2 regions of the Paenibacillus sp. DRB1-1 genome follow, and region 2 is predicted to be linked to the other one. Evidence: riboswitches for the same ligand, from Rfam matches in the RefSeq annotation. Region 2 holds a riboswitch; the other holds the start of a gene.
The links. Region 2 has a riboswitch for S-adenosylmethionine ahead of ACQW03_RS16330 (methionine ABC transporter ATP-binding protein). Riboswitches for the same ligand answer to the same signal wherever they lie in the genome.
Positions count from the first base shown of each region.

Region 1: it holds a riboswitch for S-adenosylmethionine, as region 2 does, so the genes downstream of both, metA (homoserine O-acetyltransferase MetA) here and ACQW03_RS16330 (methionine ABC transporter ATP-binding protein) in region 2, are expected to answer to the same signal.

Region 1 is NZ_JBODQH010000001.1:849,484-861,439, forward strand. It holds gene mqnC (cyclic dehypoxanthinyl futalosine synthase) at 1-58, opposite strand, end outside; gene ACQW03_RS03875 (transposase) at 484-780, shown strand; gene ACQW03_RS03880 (IS3 family transposase) at 789-1,670, shown strand; gene ACQW03_RS03885 (aminotransferase class I/II-fold pyridoxal phosphate-dependent enzyme) at 1,797-2,975, opposite strand; gene ACQW03_RS03890 (PLP-dependent transferase) at 2,972-4,156, opposite strand; gene metA (homoserine O-acetyltransferase MetA) at 4,281-5,198, opposite strand; SAM riboswitch class I at 5,316-5,441, opposite strand; gene corA (magnesium/cobalt transporter CorA) at 5,993-6,928, shown strand; gene ACQW03_RS03905 (HRDC domain-containing protein) at 7,089-8,096, opposite strand; gene ACQW03_RS03910 (ROK family protein) at 8,261-9,139, opposite strand; gene ACQW03_RS03915 (5'-3' exonuclease) at 9,362-10,258, opposite strand; gene ACQW03_RS03920 (arsenate reductase family protein) at 10,331-10,696, opposite strand; gene ACQW03_RS03925 (RluA family pseudouridine synthase) at 10,733-11,698, opposite strand; gene ACQW03_RS03930 (cob(I)yrinic acid a,c-diamide adenosyltransferase) at 11,720-11,956, opposite strand, start outside.
Region 2 is NZ_JBODQH010000001.1:3,677,438-3,689,393, reverse strand. It holds gene ACQW03_RS16375 (radical SAM/SPASM domain-containing protein) at 1-159, opposite strand, end outside; gene ACQW03_RS16370 (HesB/IscA family protein) at 653-1,012, opposite strand; gene mqnE (aminofutalosine synthase MqnE) at 1,385-2,491, shown strand; gene ACQW03_RS16360 (NAD(P)/FAD-dependent oxidoreductase) at 2,695-3,762, shown strand; gene ACQW03_RS16355 (YuzB family protein) at 3,881-4,138, opposite strand; gene ACQW03_RS16350 (NifU family protein) at 4,226-4,471, shown strand; gene ACQW03_RS16345 (SDR family oxidoreductase) at 4,564-5,328, opposite strand; gene ACQW03_RS16340 (MetQ/NlpA family ABC transporter substrate-binding protein) at 5,472-6,314, opposite strand; gene ACQW03_RS16335 (methionine ABC transporter permease) at 6,389-7,057, opposite strand; gene ACQW03_RS16330 (methionine ABC transporter ATP-binding protein) at 7,054-8,076, opposite strand; SAM riboswitch class I at 8,215-8,354, opposite strand; gene ACQW03_RS16325 (Cthe_2314 family HEPN domain-containing protein) at 8,480-9,205, opposite strand; gene ACQW03_RS16320 (UbiD family decarboxylase) at 9,257-11,023, opposite strand; gene ACQW03_RS16315 (COX15/CtaA family protein) at 11,153-11,956, opposite strand, start outside.

The sequences.
Region 1 (11,956 bases), 2.8 Mb from region 2:
CTAAATTCAGGCGTTCGCCGCGTAGGGCTTTATCTAAAATCTGGTCGATTACACTCATGGTGTATCCTCCTTCGCTGTCACAGGGCGACGAAATGAAAGACAGGACTTATGAACGAGAATGCTTTCACAAACCTGCGTTCGAACCCTGCCGTAATGTATGTTCATGACTGGCCTTGTATGTTGTCTGTGCTATTTAGCATAGTAAAACCTAATGATAATACTAACATATCTTTAGGTAAGGAACCATACTTATTCCCGCTTCTATCTGCTTTTCACCTAGGAAAACAGGCAACTGCCAAGCTGATCTCAGCATTGCTTATAGCCAAGAAATAAGAAAACAGGACTGAAAAGTGCCTTTTTTCACACTGTCCTTCATGTCATTCTTATAGAAAACAGCAAGCCTCCTGAATGTGATATGATCCCCTCATAGTAGACAGAAAAGAGCAAGCCGACTAATCTGTCTATTATGGAGGGGATTTTTCTATGGGAGTAATAAGAAAAACTTACGATGTGAGCTTCAAGAAAAAGACAGTGGATCTGTACCTCAACAAGGGAATCGGATATAAAAACGTGGCACGAGAAATGGAGATTGACGCTTCGCTGGTTCGCCGATGGGTGAGACACTTCAAAGCCGAGGGAATGAAAGGTCTAGAGGAAAAACGAGGCAAAGCAAAAGGGCCTGGCATCGGCAGACCTCGAACACGCCCCGAAGATCCGGAGGTCAAGCTGAAACGCCTTGAAGCAGAAAATGAAATGCTAAAAAAGCTCTTGCAGATGTGAAAGGAGGAATGGAGGCTGTACCCAAGAGTAAAAAGTTTGCGGTGATCCAAGAATTGCTTAGTAAGGGACATAGCATCGTACTACTATGTGAACTGGCCGGAGTATCCAAAAGCGGCTTTTATAAATGGATAAAGCGAAAGATGTTCGTTTCACAAAAACAGCGGGAAGATGAAACCATGAAGCTAAAAATCATGGCTTGTTACGAGAAATTGAAAGGAATATACGGCTACCGCAGGGTGAAGGTTTGGTTGAATCGAATCTATGGCATACATATAAATCATAAGCGTGTACGGAGACTTATGGGTGAACTAGGAATCAAGGCGATCATTCGTAGGAAGAGACCTTACTACGGCAAGAAAGAAGCCTATGTCATTTCTGGCAATCATCTAAACCGGGAATTTAAGGCCGACCAGTTGAATCAAAAGTGGGTAACAGACATCACTTACCTCATATTCAATGGACAGAGGCTCTACCTTTCCGCGATTCAGGATCTTTTTAACAACGAAATTGTTGCCTACCAGATCAGCCGCAGAAACGATTTGAGCCTGGTGTTGGATACAGTGAAAAAGGCAAGGAAGCGACAGGATGCGCGAGGTGTTCTACTGCATAGCGACCAAGGATTTCAATATACCTCTCGCCAATATACCAACCTGCTCAAGCGATACGGAATACAGGCCAGCATGTCCCGAAAAGGGAACTGCTGGGACAATGCATGTATAGAAAACTTCTTCAGTCATTTTAAAACCGAGTGTTTCTATCTCCACGCCTTCCATTCAGCTCAACAGGTGGAGCATGCTGTTCAAAAGTATATCCATTTCTACAACCATGAACGCTTTCAAGAGAAACTAAACAACCTGACTCCTTATGAATACAGGACTCAGGCTGCTTAATTATTGCTTTTTGATAGCTGTCTACTTGACAGGGTTCACTTCAATGACTGGAAACTTGCTGTTTAGTACTGTACATATTTGCTCCGGGCGTGAAAAAGACAAAGATACTACTGATGTGCTAACGCTCTAGCGCAGCGCCTCATCCAGATCACTGATCAGGTCGCCAATATCCTCCAGACCTACGGAGAAACGAAGTAGTCCGTCCGTAATCCCGCGCTCCAATCGTACACTATGGGGCATAGCCGAATGTGACATCATCGCCGGATACGACAAGATGCTTTCCACAGCTCCCAGACTAACCGCTACAATTGGAATACGTACGCGACTGAGGACTTCTTTTGCACGCTCACCAGAACCTACATCAAATGATATTACTGCACCATAACCGCTGGATTGACGCTCATGAACTTCACGTCCTGGATGATTCTCCAGACCCGGGTAGTACACCGCCTCAATGTCATTGCGCTCGTTCAGCCAATTGGCGAGCTTTGCTGCACTCTTTTCGCTGTGAGCCATACGAGCCTCCAGTGTCTTCATACCGCGCATGAGCAACCATGACTCCTGCGGAGCCAGCACGGTACCCAGTCCATTTTGGAGCTGCTTGATTTGTCTCCCCAACGATTCGGTACGCGCTACCGCAAGTCCTGCCAGCACATCGCTGTGTCCGCCCAGAAACTTGGTCGCACTGTGCAATACAATATCGACTCCCTGCTCAATCGGACGTTGATAATAAGGTGTCATAAAAGTATTATCCAATAACGTCAAAAGTCCATTATCCCGTGCCCAAGAGGTTATTCCTGCTACATCGGTAATTTTGAGTGTCGGATTGGACGGAGTTTCCATATATACAGCCCTTGTATTCTCTTGCAACGCCTCTTTCACAAGGTTGAGGTCTGTCATGTCGACGAAGGTCGTTTCGATATTCATCCGTTTCAAAATGGAGGTCAACAGTCGATATGTTCCTCCATATACGTCCTCGGAAACAATGACATGATCTCCAGCAGACAAGAGCATAAATGTAGTAGAGATGGCCGCCATACCTGATGCAAAGGCAAAACCGCTAGCTCCGCCTTCTAATAAGGCGATATAATCCTCCAAAGCTTGTCGTGTCGGATTACCTGAACGGCAATAGTCATGCTGTGGAGGATTAAAAATATCATGATGGTGAAAGGTAGAAGCTTGATAGATCGGGACGCTCGATGCCCCCGTCACACTGTCAATTTCAGAGCCGAAATGCAGCAGCTTGGTAGCAAACTTCCGCTCTTTGTCCAGATCCTGGCCGATCCTTCTCGCATCCTCTATCATTGCTGCTCCCCTCCTTCTACTTCTTGACGTGCCGCTTCCAACGCTGAACGCAAATCTTCAATTAGGTCTTCTGTATGTTCAATGCCTACGGAGAAACGCAACAGCCTGTCATCTACTCCGACTGCATCCCGAATTTCTGCTGGTATGTCCGCATGTGTCTGCACAGCGGGATAGGTCATTAGCGATTCCACACCGCCGAGACTTTCCGCAAACGCAATGAGCTTAATGTGACGAAGCAAAGGCTCCACATAACGAGCATCCTTTACTTTAAAGGAGAAGATACCTGTATTTCCGCTGGATTGTTTATTTTGAATCTCACGACCTGGGTGGCCTTCGAGAGCTGGATAAAATACTTCCGCCACCGCCGGATGCGACAGTAAATAGTTAGACAGCACTGTTGCATTATGCTGATGTCGGTCCATACGCAGCGCTAACGTCTTCATCCCCTTCATCAACTGATAGCAGTCGCTCGGGGAAAGCACGGCCCCTATGGAATTGTGCAGGAAGGAAATTTCAGCCGATAGCTCTTTGCCTTTGGTTACGATCAACCCTGCCAGCACATCGTTGTGTCCGCCCAAATATTTGGTTGCGCTATGTACCACAATATCCGCACCCAGCTCCAATGGCCGCTGGAAATATGGGGTTAGCAGCGTATTATCTACAATGGTAAGCAACTGATGTTGTGATGCCCACTCGGCAACCGCTCGAATATCAGTAATCATCATTAACGGATTTGTAGGTGTTTCTATGAATACAGCTTTAGTATTCGGTCGACATGACTGTTCGAGTGCTTCAAGATCATTCGTATCCACATAACTTGCTGTTACACCAAATTTAGATAAAATACGCTCCAGCAAGCGATATGTCCCGCCATACAGATCCAGCGATACAATGAGGTGATCTCCCTGTCCAAACAATGCAAATACCGTTTGCAGCGCCGCCATACCTGAGCTACATGCAAAGCCTGCATCACCAGATTCAAGTGCAGCAGAAGCCTCTTCCAGTACCTTTCGCGTGGGATTGATCGTCCGAATGTAATCAAATCCTGTGCTTTGACCTAGACGGGGATGGCGGAACGCCGTAGATTGGTAAATCGGGTAATTAATAGCCCCAGTTACTGGTTCCTCTACTGAACCGATTTGTGCCAATCTGCTTTCGATTTTCCACTGTTTCTCACTCATATGAGTCCTCCTGTTAACTTCCATAGTGGGTGCTATAACATATCCTGCAAAAATGGATGTCAAAGACTATACTGCTGCGCTACTGCAAGGTGGTACTGTGCAGGGGTAAACTACAAGCCCCTTTTTAAATCTGGGGCCCGATATCGTAAGGTGTTTCTTGGTATACATAATAGTTCAGCCAATTCGAGAATAATAAGTTGGCGTGTGCCCGCCAGATTGAGGGTGGTGTGCGCTTGGGATCATCATTAGGAAAATAATTTTTCGGGACTTCAATATCCATTCCTTTGGCCACATCGCGGTCGTATTCCCATTTCAGGGAAAGCGGGTCATATTCAGAGTGCCCAGTTACAAAAATTTGTTTACCGTCAAGCGTGGCTACGAGGTACACTCCAGCTTCTTCGGATTCGGATAAAACTTCTAATTCGGCAATATGATCAATATCTTCCCGCCGAACCTCAGTATGTCGGGAGTGAGGAGCATAAAACAATTCATCAAAGCCGCGTAGCAATTTTACTTTAGGCTTAATCACTATATGTGGAAATACGCCAAAGCATTTGTAGTCGAGCCCGTATTTAGGGACATCGAAATGATGGTATAAGCCTGCCTGTGAGGCCCAACAGATATGTATGGTCGAAGTTACATTCGTTTTCGTCCATTCAAAGATTTGCTGGATCTCCTCCCAGTAGTTCACATCCTCAAACTCAAGCTGTTCAACCGGGGCTCCTGTAATGACCATGCCGTCAAAACGACTGTTCTTGATCTCGTCAAACGTTTTATAGAACATGTTTAAATATTCTTGCGATGTATTTTTGGATACATGAGATTTCATGTGCACCAGCGTGACGTCCACTTGCAGCGGCGTATTGCCGACCAAGCGCAACAGTTGGGTTTCCGTCGTTTCCTTTGTCGGCATTAAATTCAAAATGGCGATACGCAACGGGCGAATGTCCTGATGATAAGCCAGGCTTTCATCCATTACGAAAATATTTTCACCCTCCAGCACTTCCTTTGCAGGTAGCGTGTCTGGGATTTTAATCGGCATGTAAACTCACTCCTTGTTCGTAAGTTTTGCGAAAATCGTCTTGTTGAGATGCCGGGCATATAATAAAAAGACCTTTCTCAGGTTAGAGAAAGGTCATATTTGTATCCATATGCGCCTCTCTCATCTGTCAGGGCAACGCGCTTTGTACAAAGCGCACGTCCTGCAAGAATTAGCACCGTGCGATTAAAATCGCCGGTTGCCGGGTATCATCGGGCTAGTCCCTCCACCTGCTCTTGATAAGATTTCGCTATATTCATTTTGGGTTTACAAAGTTCTTGTTGTTCACTTTAATGCATCGGCTGGGCTTCGTCAAGATAGGACTTTTAAATTTGTACCCTGCATTCACATTTTGTCTACCTTTCCCATAGGTTAAATCATATCCCTCCTATCGCTGAAGCTCTTGCCACTACTGTTGATTTAGCCCATGATTTTGCGCTTGAAAGGCCGTAGGCCGAGCGTTATACTATACAAGTGCTATTAGGCAAAAATATGGAGCAGTAGTGCAGATTTGAGTGTTTCCTGCGATACTGTGGCAATCTAAAAAAGAACATTTGAGAGGTGAATCCGGAATGGAAGGCGACCCGAGTCCGAAAAGGCGGCGATCCCTGAACAACAGCATAGGAATGACTTCAGCTTGCCGAAAGACGGGACGCCAGGCTCTGCATGCTCCAAAAGCCTCCGGCTTTTGATGGAAGTGCAAGCTTACCCGCACCGGCTAACTGGCTAACTGAGTCCATTCCTTATGCTTAAGGTAAACGTATTTCCGTTACGACGGAGCATAAGGAGTGACATATATGAAAATCCGTTTGGTTAACAACGGGGTTTTTACCCCTATCGAAGAAATTGAAATGGCGCTTACTGCACCGGCAGAAGGTTTTTATTGGATTGATGCCGATGTCGATGATTTGGCAGTGCTCCAGCCTTTATTTTCCATGCATGATCTTGCAGTAGAAGACTGTTTGAGTGAAGAAGAACAGCGTCCGAAAATTGAAATTTATGAAAGCCATTATTTTATCGTTGTAAATAGCATTCGTTTTGATGATGAAGAAATATTTTTGCGAGCTTTGAACATTTTTCTCGGCCGCCATTTTATCATTACGGTGACCAAGCAGAAAATAAATGAGCTTCGTACCCTCAAGCCTATGCTGTGGGAGCAAGAAGTCAGCCAGCCTGACCGTTTTATGTATCTGTTGGTCGACTTGATTGTTGACAACTATTTTCTGGTTGGTGACCGGATTGAGGTCCGCATTGAGAAGCTGGAAGAAGATATTCTAATGCATACGAAAAAGTCGCATTTGAACGAAATCATCGGCTTACGAAGTGAGATTCTGTGGTTAAAAAAAGTGCTGGGTCCGCAAAAAGAAGTCATCAATACCCTGAACAAACGAGATTTGCGGCTCATCGACGATCAATTGCAAAAATATTTCAGCGACATTTATGAAAATGCTGTGAAAATTTCGGAGACTTTTGAAACTTACCGCGACTTGATGGGTAACCTTCGAGAAGCTTATCAATCCAGTATCGCCAACCGTGCCAATGAAATTATGCGTGTGTTTACGGCAATTACGACCGTATTTATGCCATTGACAGTCATTACCGGAATATATGGGATGAACTTCGATAATATGCCTGAGCTCCATACACGTTATGGCTATTTTGTCGTCATTGGTATTATGGTGGCATTAGGTGTCAGTATGTTCTGTATTTTCCGCAAGAAAGATTGGGTTTAAAAAGAAAAGGGGGAGAAGTACCAATTTGGATTACTTATTTCGATTTTAAGCTTTGTCATAAAAAGCAGCAGCCGTGTCCTGTGTGGACTCGCTGCTGCTTTTTAGTATGTTGAACCCTGAATGTACTTTAATACTTTAGCTTTATTCAATCAGTTCTATATTATCCAACATGTCGGTCGGGTACCTGCTGATGACGAAACCGTATACGGATCAAACGCAGACGCTCGTAAATTTGATCCAGTCCTGTTTCGGTTGCCTTTTCTTCCCCATACACTTTCAGCATGACGGGCTTGAGCAGCGTATCCCCCAACTCTTCATAAGCAGACCAGATGGCTGCCTGCTCCTCCTCAGATACATTCACCAATTCCTTGCGGATCAGCTTCTCCATATCAATGCCATCCCTGTCCAAATGCTCCACAGCTTCAATCATCTCTCTACGATGCAAACCTGTCTTCATTCCGATATGTTCCAGTGAAAGACCGTCCGAAATGCCTTCGATAATCGTTCTAGTTAGGCTGAATTTGTTCAGCTCCTGCCTGTACTGGTTCTCTTTTTGCTTGTATAGCCATGACAAAAAAACTTCTTCTTCCAGCGTCTCTATTACCCAGTTCAACGGAAATGGCGTGGTCCGATCATTTTGTGTCGTAATAGCCAATAGCTCCGTCCCATATTGAGACATTTTACCCTGACCCATACCAGGCAGCTCCAACAGTTCTTCTTCGGTATGGGGAAGATAGACGCTAATGAGCCGAAGCAGCCGATTCGTAGCGATAAAATAAGGGGCTTTTCGTTCCGTTGCTGCTTTTTGCCGTCTCCACATCGACAACTGCTCATACACTTCATCACGTGGAAACAAATCACTGTAGCAATAAAGCTTTTGCAGCGTTTGTCCTCGTCCTGAGGAGCCTTCTTGCTCATGAAATACGCCATGGATTAAGGGCCTGTAGCCCTCAGCCATTTTGAGCGCCAGCTCATGACGGTATACATGCAGTAATTCCTGCCACAAGCTGCCCTCATACCAAAGGTCGTCTATACTTTCATCCGGGACATGGTGTGTGCTCCAGCCTGCACTCCATCTCCCTTCATGCTGCCCAATCCATACCTGAGCAAAGTCCTCATAGCCCTGTTCATTCCGTTTGGACAAGCGATTTAAAAATACAATCTCCATGATTTCTTCCTCCCTCATATCGTTGAAAGACAGTCACGCACAACACAAAAACGCAAAAAAACACCTATCCTGCGAATTCGCAAGAAAGGTGCTTCCTTTTTTGAGCCGTACTATACTGTTGCCTATATAATAACCGTACCTTGGAGTGCCGTCAACCATAATTTCTAATGATTCAGCTTTTCCTTTGCCAATGCCAGAGCACCGCATAATCCAGCATTGTCACCCAATCCCGGAGATACGATATATTGCTCAATATCTGTTGTCAGACTCGAATGCTGGACGTATCCATTCAAAAGTTCTTGAAGCTTGGTACGAATGAGCGGGAACAGTTGGTTCTGCTTCATCACTCCCCCGCCCATAATAATTTTCTGCGGTGACAGGATTAATACATAGCTCATTAAAGCCTGTGCCAAATAGTACGCTTCCATTTCCCAGGCCGGGTGATCGACAGAAAGCTCATGTCCTTTAACCTTCCATCTTTTTTCGAGCGCAGGACCTGCTGCCAGTCCCTCCAAACAATCTCCGTGATAAGGACATGTCCCCTCGTAAGTATCTTCTGGGTGACGACGTACCAGAATATGCCCCATTTCCGGGTGGGATAATCCATGTATCAGCTTTCCACCAACCAAAGCACCCGCCCCGATGCCTGTACCTATTGTAATATACAGACAGTTGTCCAAGCCTTTGGCGGCACCCCAAATAGACTCACCAAGTGCTGCTCCATTCACATCCGTGTCAAACCCCATAGGCACATCAAAATGCTCTTTCAGTTTGCCAATCAGATTGTAATTTCCCCAATGCGGCTTTGGCGTTGTTGTAATATAGCCATATGTATCACTACCTTCGATAGGATCAATCGGCCCGAACGAGCCTACGCCCAATGCTTCAATGCCCTTGCCTTCAAAAAATGCGATAACATTCTCCATTGTTTCTGCTGGGGTGGTGGTTGGAAAGCTCGCCCGTTCCAGTACCTCCCCATGTTCGTTGCCAATTCCACATACAAATTTGGTACCGCCTGCCTCAATTGCTCCCAATACTGTCATAGTTGCTGTTGTCCCCTTTCGATAATCCGGTTCTCTCTCCACTATATTCACCTGAAATGTACCTGAGGTCAATCCCCTTATCGCAATTGTATATAATCCTTCACATGACTACATAACTCCGTCGACATATGGTATATAAATAAGGACACTAACGCACCAAGCGTCAGCATCCCTATATTACTTACTTTACTTAAATTGTCCGTATCAAGCCTAACAGCTTCATTAAGATCCGGTTGCGACACCCATCAATGTACACAAGCTTTTCATTTCAAGCTGCTCAAACTTGTCTACAATTTGCACGTGATCCAGCGTCAGCAGACAGCTATCCAAAGCACATGCTACAGGTACACCACAGTGAATTTCAGCAAGTTTGCGTGAAAGATGCAGCATATCCAAATCACTCTCAATTTTTTTACGGACCGAGGGTGTTAATTGATCCAGATTCTCCAGAATGCCCTCAATAGAGTCGTATTCCTGCACCAGCTTGAGTGCCGTTTTCTCACCAATACCTCGTACTCCAGGATAATTATCGCTTGCATCCCCCATCAGGCCTTTAAGGTCCACCACTTGACGTGGCTTAAGCCCTTTTTCAGTCAGCAGGGTCTCCGGGGTGTATACCATATAATTGCCGTGCCCTTTTTTCATAATAATGACCCGTGTCCGCTCATCCACTAATTGAAGTAAATCATGATCTCCTGAGAGAATCATTACATCCGTGTCCTCATTTTGCGAATAATGACGTGCAAGCGTACCGATACAATCATCGGCTTCAAAGCCTTCCGCTCCAATGTTGGGTATGCCGAGGCTGTCCGTCACTTCACGAATCAATGTAAATTGAGGGATCAAATCATCTGGTGCGTCGGCTCGGTTTCCTTTATACGCAGCAAAATGTTCCCCACGGAATGTCGTTCCGCCCATATCCCAGCAGCAAATGACATGTGTAGGATTAAACGTTTGGACTGCATCCCAAAAATATCGAATAAAACCATATATGGCGTTCGTTGGCACCCCAGCTTTTGTACGACGGATATAACCGTTTGCGGCGGTTGCATAATAAGCGCGAAATAGCAGGGCCATGCCGTCAACCAGCATTACGGATTGTTCATTGCGTTGTGTCACAGATTGTATTGCTCCCATTCATCATAATATTTAACCCCCACAGTATAACATATCGTGAGTGTAAATTGGGCGTTATTGAGCTCCCCATGTGCCCTCAAATGTTTCCTCTTTAAATCCTATCGTTACTTTGTTCCCGTCAGTTACAATCGGGCGTTTGATTAATCTTCCATTCGAGGATAAAAGCGAAATTTGCTCTTCACGACTCATGTCTCCAAGCTTATCTTTCAGCTTTAACTCTTTGTACACCTCACCGCTTGTATTAAAAAACTTTTTTAGCTCCAGCCCGCTTTTTCGAATTAAGTCTTCCAATTCCTCCGGGCCGGGCGGCTGTTCAAAAATAGAAATAAGTTCCGTCTCATGTCCATTGTTTTGCAGCCATTTCACTGCATTACGGCAGGTACTGCATTTAGAATACTGATATACTTTCAGTTGGCTCATCGCTAGATTAACCTCCATTTGGTTTTGATAGCTTATTTATATTTTATTCTGAAAAATATTAGCTCTTAATAGCTCCTGCATTTCAGCCATATCGTCAGGTAGAGGAGCATAGAACGTCAGCCGCTCCCCGGTTACAGGATGCTCCAAGGACAGTTCTGAGGCATGCAAGGCTTGTCGAGGCATCCTGGCATCAAGCTGATCATATCGCTCAAGTTGCGCAGCATCATCGGGTGTAATCTGGTACATTTTATCTCCGATCAACGGACAACCGATATAAGTCATATGCACTCGAATTTGGTGCGTACGCCCGGATTCCAACTTTAGTCCGATGCGACTTCCCCCGTTCCACACTTCCTCCAGCTTATACAGCGTAAGGGCAGGATAACCATCCGGGGTCACCATACGTAAATGCGGATTATCCGGGTTACGGTCAATTGGTCCGTCTACCTTACCTTCCTGCAGCTCAGGGCGCCCATGCACCAGAGCCGTATAGCGCTTATCCACCGTTCCCGCAATCATCTGCTCAGAAATATGCTGGTGTACATACGGATTTTTGGCTACTACCAGCACACCCGTCGTCTCTTGATCAAGACGATGAACAGGACGAAACCGGAACAGTTCTCCCTTCGCCTGCCAATAATGCACAACCCCATTAGCCAGTGTTCCTGTGTAATGACCGTGAGTCGGGTGAACAATCATGCCCGCCGCCTTGTTCACCACTAACAAATGTTCATCCTCAAACAAAATCTCAAAAAGAATGGGTTCAGGTAAAATATCATCAGAACGCTCGCGCTCCATGCGAATTTCTACTTGATCCCCGGACTTCACCTTTACGCTGATGTACACACGTGTCCCGTTCAGCATAATACCTTGCTCGGTCAGCTTGAGTTTGGATATTAACTTTCGAGAAATGTTCATACGTTTTTGTAAAATAGTCTTTAGCAGCATGCCCTCCTCCTCAGGAGGGATCGTATATACGATAGGTTCATAGTACAAGCTCATCACAAATTCCCGGTTGCCTCCTTATTTGCGGAACACTTTTTTGCTGCGCACATATTCGACATCGGGCACACCCTGACGGACATTCGCTGTGCGAGCAACGGCAAAGAAATAATCGGAAAGGCGGTTCAAATACCGACGTACCGCCGGATTAATGTCCGTATGCTTGCCTAGTGTAACAGCACGGCGTTCCGCGCGTCGGCAAACCGTGCGGCAAACATGAAGCGTTGAGGACAATGTGCTACCACCCGGTATAATAAA
Region 2 (11,956 bases):
TTCACAACTCGTTAGATAGGAAAAATCTTCATTAACGAGGGCATCGTATAAATCCTTTTTTATTTCTCCTAACCCGTTAGTCAGACTGTTATATATTAAGTATTTCCCATCTCCTTCCTCATCTAGTTTCAAGTACTCGTTGTAAGAAGAAATTTTCATGTGTACCCCTTCTATCATTTATTATTAAGTACTAGATTGATCTAATTCCACAATGAACTAAACCAAATAACTATTTATTAGATCATTTTACATGTGGATAATCAATAACCATTCATTCATCTATTTAATTATATTTTACCATTATCTTTCTTAAAAATCACCGCAAATTAACCGCAAATTATAAATAAAGCAAAGATAAAATCATAGAGTGTAAGACAGACTATTTAACAAAAGTGGCCCCCTAGTTCCCCTGTTTCTACCCACTGGCAGAAACGAAAACACAAAAAACCTCCATAACGATATAGTACGCGACTATACCGCTGGAGGTCTTAACTCACAAACCTAAAATAAATATTTACATTTCGTAATTGTTAGCGTTCATCATGCAAGATTGTACGCGCTCAAGCACACTCAATAACCACACATAATCTGCAATTCTTTGTATTAATTATCGTTCAGATTTATTTTCATACCACCACTCGAAAAACCTGAATTAACAAGGCTCTTCGTTCGGTTTCCCGGCATCTGTAGCCGTACGGAAGCTTGAACCACAGCCACATGTCGCTACAGCATTCGGGTTATGAATCGTGAACCCGCCTGACATTCCAGACTCTTCAAAGTCGATTTCCAGACCGTCTAGGTAGCGGATGCTTTCCTTTTCCACTACAATCTTCATATCCTGTACGTTCATATATATATCCTGATCCGTCTCGTTGTCGTCAAAGCCCATTGCATACGAGAATCCAGTGCAACCACCCGGCGTAACACCCAGACGTAAAAACATATTCGGCGTTTCCTGCTGCTCCAGCATATCTTTCAAACGCTCAGCAGCGGAATCGGTGATGTTAATCATAGCTCCATCCTCCTCTTTTACTTCATGTTCTCCTTCAGTATACTCCACTATTAGCAGGTGCTCAAGTCATGGAATGTCCTTCCCTTACAGGCTTAAAGACCTGTTTTTCTATTCGTTTGTATTGAACACCGGTGGTGTGAGGTTTATAATAGGTGAAGAGTGTGTAAAAGAAACTGTCGGAAATTTGTCATTTCAAAGGCGATATTTTGAGACATTCATCATTGTAGCCTGGCATTGTAACATTTTTCACATATCGTATATCCGCGCTGCCGGATTCTTACCGACGGAACGGGACATCCTGTGCGCACCTAGCGCTTGTGCCGCTGATTTGGCGGACAGCCTCGCACAGAGCAACTTGAAGGAGGAATAGGCATGTCCACATTAGTTACACCTTTTACAGACCGCAGAATGGCGGAAATTGTAGAAAAGGTACAGAACGGTATTCGTTTGAACCTTGAAGACGGTATATATTTGTATGAAACTGACGATATCCTCACACTGGGTCAGTTGGCTAACGAAGCTAATTTACGCAAGAACGGAAAAAAGGTTTATTTTATCGAAAACATGAGCCTGTACTTCACCAATGTATGCGAAGCGCGCTGCGCGTTCTGCAATTTCCGCAAGGATCAGGGGGAGGACGGCTCTTATACGTTGTCCGGGCAGGAAATGATTGATTATGTAGAGCAACACATCCATCCGGGGGTAAGAGAATTTCATATCGTCGGTGGTCATAATAATCATGTGCCTTTCCAATACTATGTAGACTCATTGAAGGCACTAAATGAAAAGTATCCCCACGTTACACTGAAAGCTTACACTGCAGCGGAAATTGACTTTTTCACACGCATAAGCGGCTTGAGTATTAAAGAAGTGCTTCAGGAGCTGCAAAAGGCTGGACTTCAATCCCTGACTGGTGGTGGCGCGGAAATCTTGTCCGACGAATATCGGAAGAAGATGCGTGTTACGAAAGCCAACGTGGACCGCTATCTCGAAGTACATCGCACGGCCCACAATCTCGGCATGAAAACTCATACGACTATGCTGTATGGTTCGGTCGAATCGTATCAGGATCGTATTGAACATATGCTGCAAATTCGCGAATTGCAGGACGAAACGAACGGATTTATGGTATTTATTCCATTGTCCATGCAGCCGAAAAGCAAAAACGCCAACATCATGCGTCGTAACTCCGCTTACGAGGATCTCAAAACCATTGCGATCAGCCGCCTGATGCTGGACAATATCGACCATGTCAAAGCTTACTTCATTAATATTGGACCGCAATTGACGCAGGTCGCTCTCACCTTTGGCGCATCAGACGTCCATGGCACGATTGTGCGTGAGCAGATCAGCCATGCCGCAGGTGCGTTAACCCCTGCCGGATTGACCCGTAAAGAGCTAATCTGGCTGGTCAAAGGTGCCGGACGTATACCTGTTGAACGGGACACCTTCTATAACGAAATCGAAGTTTTCGAATAAATGTAATATCGGATTCAAATTTCCCGCGAGCATTTCATCCCCATTACTCACACCATGCAGCATCTGCTGCCTCGGAATACGCTGGTCTGCCTGACAAAGGCAGGCCTGATTCTCGGGTTTTATAACAACAAAAACTTGTGTTAGATCGACGAGACACCAGACCATTTGCCGGGGACACGGTAGCGAAAGGAAGGCGGATTTTGATGAAAAATTTCGTTATTCTGGGGGGCGGCTATGGCGGCCTTACCATTGCCAAAGAATTGCTGGATAAACACATTCCCGACGATGTTCAAGTTATTTTAGTGGATCGAATGCCCTTTCAGGGGTTGAAAACAGAGTACTATGCCCTCGCGGCAGGTACGGTATCTGATTTTGATTTGCGGGTGCATTTTCCAGATGAACAACGTCTTATTCGCAAATACGGAGAAGTCACCTCGATGGATCTGGAGAATAAGATTGTCCATTTTCAAGACGGTGAACCCTTGCCCTATGACCAGCTTGTCATTGCGTTGGGTTGTACCGACCGCTTTCACAATACACCAGGGGCTGAAGAACACAGCTGTACGATCCAGTCGTTTAACCATACCCGCCAAACCTATCTGCGCTTGAACGAAATCAAGCCATATGGACATGTCCATATTGTAGGCGGCGGTCTTAGCGGTGTTGAGATTGCTGCGGAGTTACGTGAAAGCCGCACGGATTTGAATATTACCATTATGGATCGGGGCGAGCGGGTGCTGTCGGCATTCCCGCAACGTTTGTCTGCCTATGTACATGCTTGGTTCAAGGAGCATCAGGTAAATGCGCTGAATCATGTTGCGGTTTCCCGTATTGAGCCGGGGGCTATTTATAACCGTGACGAGCAAATTGTAACGGATGCAGTGGTATGGACGGCTGGGATTCAGCCGGTAAAAATCGTGCAGGATTTAGCCGTCCCTAAAGACCCTCAGGGTCGTATCGTGCTCAACGAGTATTATCAAATACCAGATCATCCTGAGGTGTATGTGGTCGGAGACTGTGCGAGCCTTCCCTACTCTCCAAGCGCTCAGGCGGCAGAAGTGCAAGGGGAGCAAATCGCACACATTGTACGCGACCTGTGGAAAGGCCAAACGCCTCACCCGCATCCTTTAAAGCTGCGCGGTACATTAGGCGCACTTGGCAAGAAGGCCGGGTTCGGCTATGGCTTTATGGGCAGTACCTCATTGCGCGGACGAGTACCACGCCTGCTTAAAAGCGGCGTGCTCTGGAAGTCGAAACGCCATTTTGGCTAACCGCATGCTCAACAAACAAAGAAGACCCGCTCCCAGAGCAGGTCTTCTTTGTTTGTTGAGTGTATGATGATGTATATTTCCTATACAAAAGGAAGCAGGTTAAACGGACCATTCTATTTCAATCCAAATCTAGGTTATCCCATGCTTCAGCTTCCTTAATTTTGTTCATAATCACTTCGTACAGAAGCTCTGCTGAATCTGCGGATACAATCTCACCGTTGACCATCGCATAGGGTTCGGCGTTGCACTGACCACAATTGCTTAGGCATCCGTATTCAATCACATCATAATCTGGATTCTGCTCCAGCTTGGACATGATTTCATCGGTACCCCAATGCATATTACTGGTGCAAAACTCAATAATAGGCCTTAACATTTTTTCACCTGCTTTGGATGACGGGCATTTTAATTTGGCCCGCTTTGTAATATAATAATAAAGGTATAGGAAAGGAGTTGAATTCTAATGAGCGAAACACAAAGCGTTCAAATGTATGACGAAGTAGCAGATGTACTGGATAAGCTCCGTCCGTTCCTGCAACGCGATGGTGGCGACGTTGAGCTGGTTGACGTTGAAGACGGCATCGTTAAGCTGAAGCTGGTAGGCGCTTGCGGCAGTTGCCCAAGTTCCACAATCACGCTGAAAGCAGGGATTGAACGCGCTCTTCTCGAAGAAGTCGACGGCGTCCAAGAAGTGGTACAAGTATTCTAATGCTTGATGCATAATGATCATGAGAGTCTTGACTTCGGTAACGAAGCTCAAGACTCTTTTTTGTATTACAGCGTCTGAAGGATCACTTAAGCTTATATGGTTGGCCGAATGGGATCTAAACCTCCCGATACATCCATAATATTGCCTGTTATAAAATCCGAATGCTCCTCACATAAATAGGCGATCACTCGTGCAATGTCCTCTCCGCTCCCCGGACGTCCACGCGGTGTCTCTTTATCCTGCATGCCGATGACATCGGCGATTGACATTTCCTTATTTGCTCCTCGGATGTCCCCTGGACAGATCATATTGACCGTAATGCCATAAGGAGCTTCCTCCACAGCCAGTGACTTCGTAAAAGACACCAGCCCCACCTTGGCGGCTGCGTAGACGGCACGATGCGGCCAAGCCCTTGCTTCTCCAGCATGACCAAAGCCAAAATGAATAATACGTCCCCAATGCTGGCTACGCATGTGGGGCAATACCAAATGATCCAGCAGCATGGTACCAACCAGATTTCCTTGTATCATGGCATGAATCTCAGCTACACTGTAATCCGCAAACAGACGGCGTTCCCGGATGAACGGTCCGGCATTGTTCACCATAATATCGACTCCACCCAGCCGATCCTGTACTTCACCAATCAGCCTCGTGATATCTTCCTGAACAGAGATATCCCCTTGTAAAGACAGGCAGCGTACTCCCTTAGACTCAATCACCCGCTTAAGCGCTTCGGCTTCTGCTTGGCTATGCACATAATTTAGCGCAATATTACAGCCTTCATCCGCCAGACGCAAAGCGGTCGTTTTACCTAAACCTTTGGCACTGCCGGTTATGAATGCGACTTTATCTCTCAACAATTTTCCTCCTGTTCACAGAGAACGGTCACCCCCAAGTATAAAATATTTAAGCTTCCCCTACAACTCCATCCAAAAAGAAACCCCAGTCCTCTTGTTCAAGAGAATTTGGGGTTTGCGTGCAATGCGTTCTCGTTCCCTGCTTAAAATGCTGGAATAATCGCGCCTTGGTATTTATCTTCGATGAATTTTTTAGTTTCTGGAGATTGCAAAGCTTTGATCAGCTTCTGAATCGCTTCGGAATCTTTATTATCAGGACGTGCTACCAGAACGTTAGCATAAGGAGAATCTTTATCTTCCAGTGCCAGTGCATCCTTCGTTGGGTTCAGCTTCGCTTCCAGAGCGTAGTTCGTGTTGATCAACGCAATATCCACTTCAGGCAACTGACGTGGCAGCATAGCCGCTTCCAGCTCCTTGAATTTCAGGTTTTTCTTGTTTTCAGTAATATCTTTTACCGTAGCTTCAATGTTGCTTGCGTCTTTCAGCTTGATCAGACCTTGTTTCTCCAACAACAGCAAAGCACGGCCTCCGTTTGTCGCATCGTTCGGAATGGCTACAGTTGCGCCATCTGGGATTTCATCAAGCTTTTTATATTTTTGGGAGTAGATACCGAATGGCTCCAAATGAACTGCGCCCACAGAAACCAGATCCATTTTGCGCTCTTTGTTCATCACATCCAAGTAAGGTACATGTTGAAAGAAGTTAGCATCCAGTTGCTTGTCAAACAATTGTACGTTCGGCTGTACATAGTCGTTAAACTGAACGACTTGGAGACGAACCCCTTCTTTTTCCAACTGAGGCTTGATCGCTTCCAAAATTTCCGCATGCGGCACAGGAGAAGCTCCAATTTTCAGCTCCACTTCACGTGGTGATCCGCCTGTATTTTCGGTCGCATTGTTTGTATCCGATGTTGTGCTCTTTGTACCGCAAGCCGCCAGCACCGCAATTAATGTCAAGCTTAATACAGCCAATACCCATTTCTTCATGTTATTACCCCTCCAATAATTTGTAATATTCAGGAGCAGACGTCCTGATCAATAAGGATATCTATATGTTTTCCCTATTTTCGAGTATAATGCCGCACGAGGCGATCTCCCGCCATTTGCAGCAATTGTACCAATACGACCATCAGCACGACCGCAACGATCATGACAGCCGTTTCATAACGATAATAGCCGTAGTTGATAGCCAGTGTACCCAGTCCACCGCCCCCGATCATCCCGGACATTGCCGTGTAGGATACGAGTGTAACGACGGTAATGGTTAATGCAGCGAGCAGACCCGGAAGTGCCTCACGTAACAGCACACGCCGGATAATTTGTCCTGTCGAGGCACCCATCGCTTGTGCGGCTTCAATGACACCCTTGTCCACTTCACGCAGAGACGTTTCGACAAGACGTGCGAAGAATGGGGCAGCCCCGATAACCAATGGTGGAATGGTTCCCAGCACCCCGGTCGAGGTACCTACCAGCGATCGTGTAAAAGGAATAAGTGCAACGATCAAAATGATAAATGGTACGGAACGTAAAATGTTAACGATGAATGATAATACAATGTATATCACCTTCATCAGAGTCAACGAGGAGCGGCTCGCCAGAAACAATAATATACCGAGCGGTAAACCAATAATGAGGGTGAACAATGCGGACGCCCCGAGCATCTGAAGGGTTTCCAGAGTAGAATTTCCTAGCTCTTCCCAACTCACTTGTGAAAAATCAAGTTCGCTCATTGTCCGATCACCTCCACATCAAGTCCTTGCCCAGACACTTCGCGCAACGTATGCTCTATATCTTCATGGTTTCCTTCAAAACGAACGATCAGCTGTCCATAGGGTACATTTTTAATCGTAGATATGGTTCCCTGCAAGATCGCAAAATCAACACCAGTGCTTCGAGCCGTACGCGACAAAATCGCATCATATGTTTTACTGCCCAAGAAGGAGATACGTACCACCTGCGCCGACTCGCCGCCACCTGCTGCCGCAATCGCTGCTTGCAACTCCTCGGGATGTTCTGACTCCCGTTGGATAAAGTCCTTGGTTACCTGGTGCTGTGGCTTCAAAAATACTTCCGCCACTGGGCCTTGCTCCACGATGTCGCCCTGATGAATGACGCCAACTCGATCACAAATGCTTTGAATGACATGCATTTCATGTGTAATCAGCACGATGGTTAAATTAAAACGCTGATTAATATCCAACAGCAATTTCAGGATAGACCCCGTCGTTTGCGGATCAAGCGCAGAAGTCGCTTCGTCACACAGCAATACATGAGGATCACTAGCCAGCGCCCGTGCAATTCCTACCCGCTGTTTCTGTCCACCTGAGAGCTGTGACGGATACTTTCCACTGTGTTCTTCCAGACCCACCAATTCCAGCAGCTCACGAACTTTCATGTCTACCTTTTGTTTGGGGGTGTTTACCAACCGCAATGGAAATGCAATATTGTCATACACCGTCGCCGAAGACAACAAATTAAAATGCTGAAAAATCATTCCGATTTTTCGACGTTGCTTCTGTAACTGGGATTGACTCACAGTAGCGAGGTTTACCCCATCTACCCATACTTCACCTGAAGTAGGGCGTTCCAATAAATTAATACAGCGGATCAATGTACTTTTCCCCGCCCCGGAGTGACCAATCACTCCGAATATTTCTCCACGCTTTATAGAAAGATTCAACCCAGACAGCGCATTAACGCGTCGGTTGCCTTTGCCATAATGCTTGGTTAACTGCTTAAGCTCTATCAACGTGCTGCGACCCCCTTCACTTCTTCCTTACCCTTTTAACCAGTTGTCATCTCTTAGAATTGTATAAAATCTCGCTATTTATTTATACAAAAAAGAGCCCCTTTCACAGAATGAAAAGGGCCCCACCTTGCGAACCTTTTCTCATCTGCCAAAATCGCTATAACTCTAGCGGTTTTGTAGGAATTAGCACCATCATGTTCCCTCCCAGTGTATTACACCGGGAAAGAACGGGTTGCCGGGCTTCATCGGGCCAGTCCCTCCACCTCTCTGGATAAGAAAAATATGTTAAACTCCAGCTTTAGCTGTCCGTTAAGTTTATATAAAAAAACATAATTCAAGCATTTTTCTGAAACTAGGTTTCAGTATAGATAGTTTACATTGCTTTGTCAAAGGATATTTTCTATCATATTTTTGGGCGTACTGCCCGGTTCTCCCATTGTTTCGCAGTATAAGTAAAGGCGTTTGACAGCGACCGACATACCATTTCCAAGCCCTGTTGCAAATCTTCCAAATGGTGATCGAGGTCCTCCAGTTGGATTTTTCCATACAAAGCTCGGTGTCGTTGCCAGAGATCATCCTGCATTTCCGTATTCATATAGTGTATCTCCGTATTCCGACGCTTACGCAGCCGATTGATGGCATCGTTGTAAGTATCCTTGATATCATTTAAATTATCGGTCAATACAGGATGCATTTTGAGATACTTGAGCTGCCGCAACACGGTAAAATACGAATAATGCGCCTTATACTGCCCTGTTTTTAAATCATACAGATCATTCAGCCAGTTGCCCAGCTTATCCAAAATAGAGAAAACCCGAACAAACCCATCTTTATAAAAGAAAACATATAATGCATAATCGGATTTTTCATCCTCACTCATATCTTCAGCATATCCGGCTTTTACTTTCATACGGAAAAAGGCGGAAGCATGATGGCTCTGCTCCAGTTCATCCAGAGATGACATTAGACCGCGTGTTAAAATATCCGCCTTCCGAAAATCGTGGGTCGGATCTCCACCAGCCTGAATTTGCCGCTCCAGCAGGTTCAACATAGCTGACATGCTATTCATGGCATCTAGCAGGATGCCTTTGTTCACACGTGGTGGCTCACCCAGTAGCTTGCGTATCATGCTTACGCCTCCTTATAAATGTAAAATTCGGCTGTAGGTTTAATTAGGGCGTCAAGCGAAATAACTCGTCCATCGTTGATCTACAAGCTTAACAATATCCTCACGCGGTAACACCTCATCCGGATACCCCGGCTTCATACGCGCATCCACTATAATCGGCAGCTTATAATTCAGATGATGCAAACGCACTTCGCTGTCCGCGTACATATCTGTAGCCGGGTTAAAGCGTGTGAATACCGTCCACAGGAACGAGGCTTGAGAGCGAACGACTTCTTTGGCATCATCCACAATGAAAACGAGCGGCCACTCTTGCTCACCCGCTGCTAATCGCTCCAAAACACGTGCGGCCAGCTCAGGCTCTTGCTCAAAGGATGCACCCGATACGACGAGGCAACCTCCGCAATATGGCTCAATTTCACAAATTCCCGGCAGATCGCCTCCCTCATAAGCACGAGGCAATTCACGTACAGGCTCACCTATCCCCATCAGGATGGCCTTACTGCCATGATTCAGTTTGCGGCCTGTGTAATCGAGTGTATCGTGTGACGTGTGATTGAAAATAAATAAATCCCTTGCCGGATTAAATCGCTCCAGAATGGTTTCCAGCAGTAGGTTAAAGTCAGATAAATCAATTACTCGATCCGTCAGCATCAGGAACTTGGTCAACGACAATTGACCTTGACCCAAAATGGTAAAACCGGATACAAGTGCTTCGCGGGAGTAGCTTTCACGTACCACTGCCGCTGCCAGTGCATGTACGCCCGTTTCCGCATACGCCCACAGAGACTTGACGGAAGGCATCACAAGCGGATAGGCAGGCGACAGCAAACGTTGCAAGAACTCACCGAGATAGTAGTCTTCTTGCCGTGGCTTACCCACTATGGTTGCCGGATAAATGGCATCCTTGCGGTGATGCATATGTTTGACATGAAATACAGGGAAATCATGCTGTAATGAATAATATCCAAAATGATCACCAAACGGGCCTTCCGGACGGCGTTCATGTGGCGGTACATAACCGCTGATTGCAAATTCTGCTTCTGCTGGAATCCGGTGACCTCCAAGCGGGTCTTCTGTCATGGGCAGCTTGCCTCCCATAATAAGCGAAGCCAGCAACAGCTCAGGCAAGTTTTCCGGTGCTGGCGCAATGGCAGACGCAATCAGGGCAGGCGGGCCACCAATAATAATCGTTGTAGGCAACGGCTCATTACGCTGCTCCGCTTCATGATAATGGAAACCGCCGCCTTTATGAATTTGCCAGTGAATGCCCGTCGTCTGATCATCATAAATCTGAATGCGGTACATCCCCAGATTATGATCCTTGGGCTGACCTGGCTTCTCGGTATACACGAGTGGAAGCGTAATAAACGGCCCTCCATCCTCATGCCAACTGGTCACTTTAGGCAGTGGTGCCAGCGGAGCCTCTGTACGGCGAACTCCCAATACCGGGGCCTCGCTATGAGATACTGTTTTTAGCCCTACTTTTAGCATGTCCTTAATCAGGCCACGTTCATTCCACAATGCTTTGGGTGTAGGTGGAAACAATGTTTTGGTCGCTCCTACAATCGCATCCATCAGCTGCTCTGGTCGCGGGCCAAAAGCCATGTCCACACGGCGATTCGTGCCAAACAGATTACTGGCTACAGGAAACGGGGTTCCTTTTACATTCGTGAACAGCAGTGCCGGCCCTTCTTCCTCAATGACTCTTCGATGAATCTCAGCCAGCTCCAGATAAGGATCGACAGGTGCCTCTATAATTTTAAGATGATTTTCTTTACGCAGCGCTTCAATAAATTGGCGCAAATTCTGGTAGATCAACTGGACGACTCCTCCTAAGCAAATCAAGCCCTCGAGAAACTCGTGGGCCTGGTTTGTTTCTTATATGCTATTATACGTGTTTAAACGCCTCTTGGGCAAAAATCCGCTTCACTACGATTCATGAAATGCTTAGGTACGTTGTGCTTGGGTCGAAACAAACTTGCGGTCCGGTGACAATTGCCATACACGGTAGCTCAGATAAGCCAAAATCGAGAATAACGATGCAATCACCAGCATATGTCCCAGCACGATAAACATGTAGATTTCAGGTTTGTTGACGTACAACAAGATAATTCCAATCACTACTTGAAGCAAGATTAACAAGACCGATACGACACCCAATATACGGATATCCCGGTGATTCGGGTGATAACGGTATGAGTAATGACCCACAGCCAAGATAATGACGAACAGCAGACCAGCTGAAATCTGATGAAGCAGCAGTGGAGATATGAAGCCCCCAATATTTACAACCTTCTGGATGACCGAGTGACTAAGCAACGCCCCTGAATAGACAGCAATATAGGTATAGACCGTCGATAACCATATAAAGTTACGAAAGCCCCGACTGACAGGCCCAGGAATCAGACGCGGGGTGTGGCGTGAATCTGCATGCTCCTGCCAGGCCCCCAGCGTCATCATAGTCGCACTGGCAAAGGCGATAAGCGCAAAGCCAAAATGCAGTCCCATGACTGCAGCCGATTGGGAGAAGACGACAGCCAACGCCCCCATTGCACCTTGTATGATGACAAACATGAGCGTGAGCAGCGAGAATAGCTGCAAATCCTTCCGATGCTTCATAAACAGCAAAAAGCCAACAAATGAGGCGATAGAAAGAATCCCGGCCATGGCACTGACGGAGCGATGAGAGAACTCAATAAGGGATGCAATCGTATGTGCCGGAACCAGCTTACCATTGCAAAGCGGGAATTC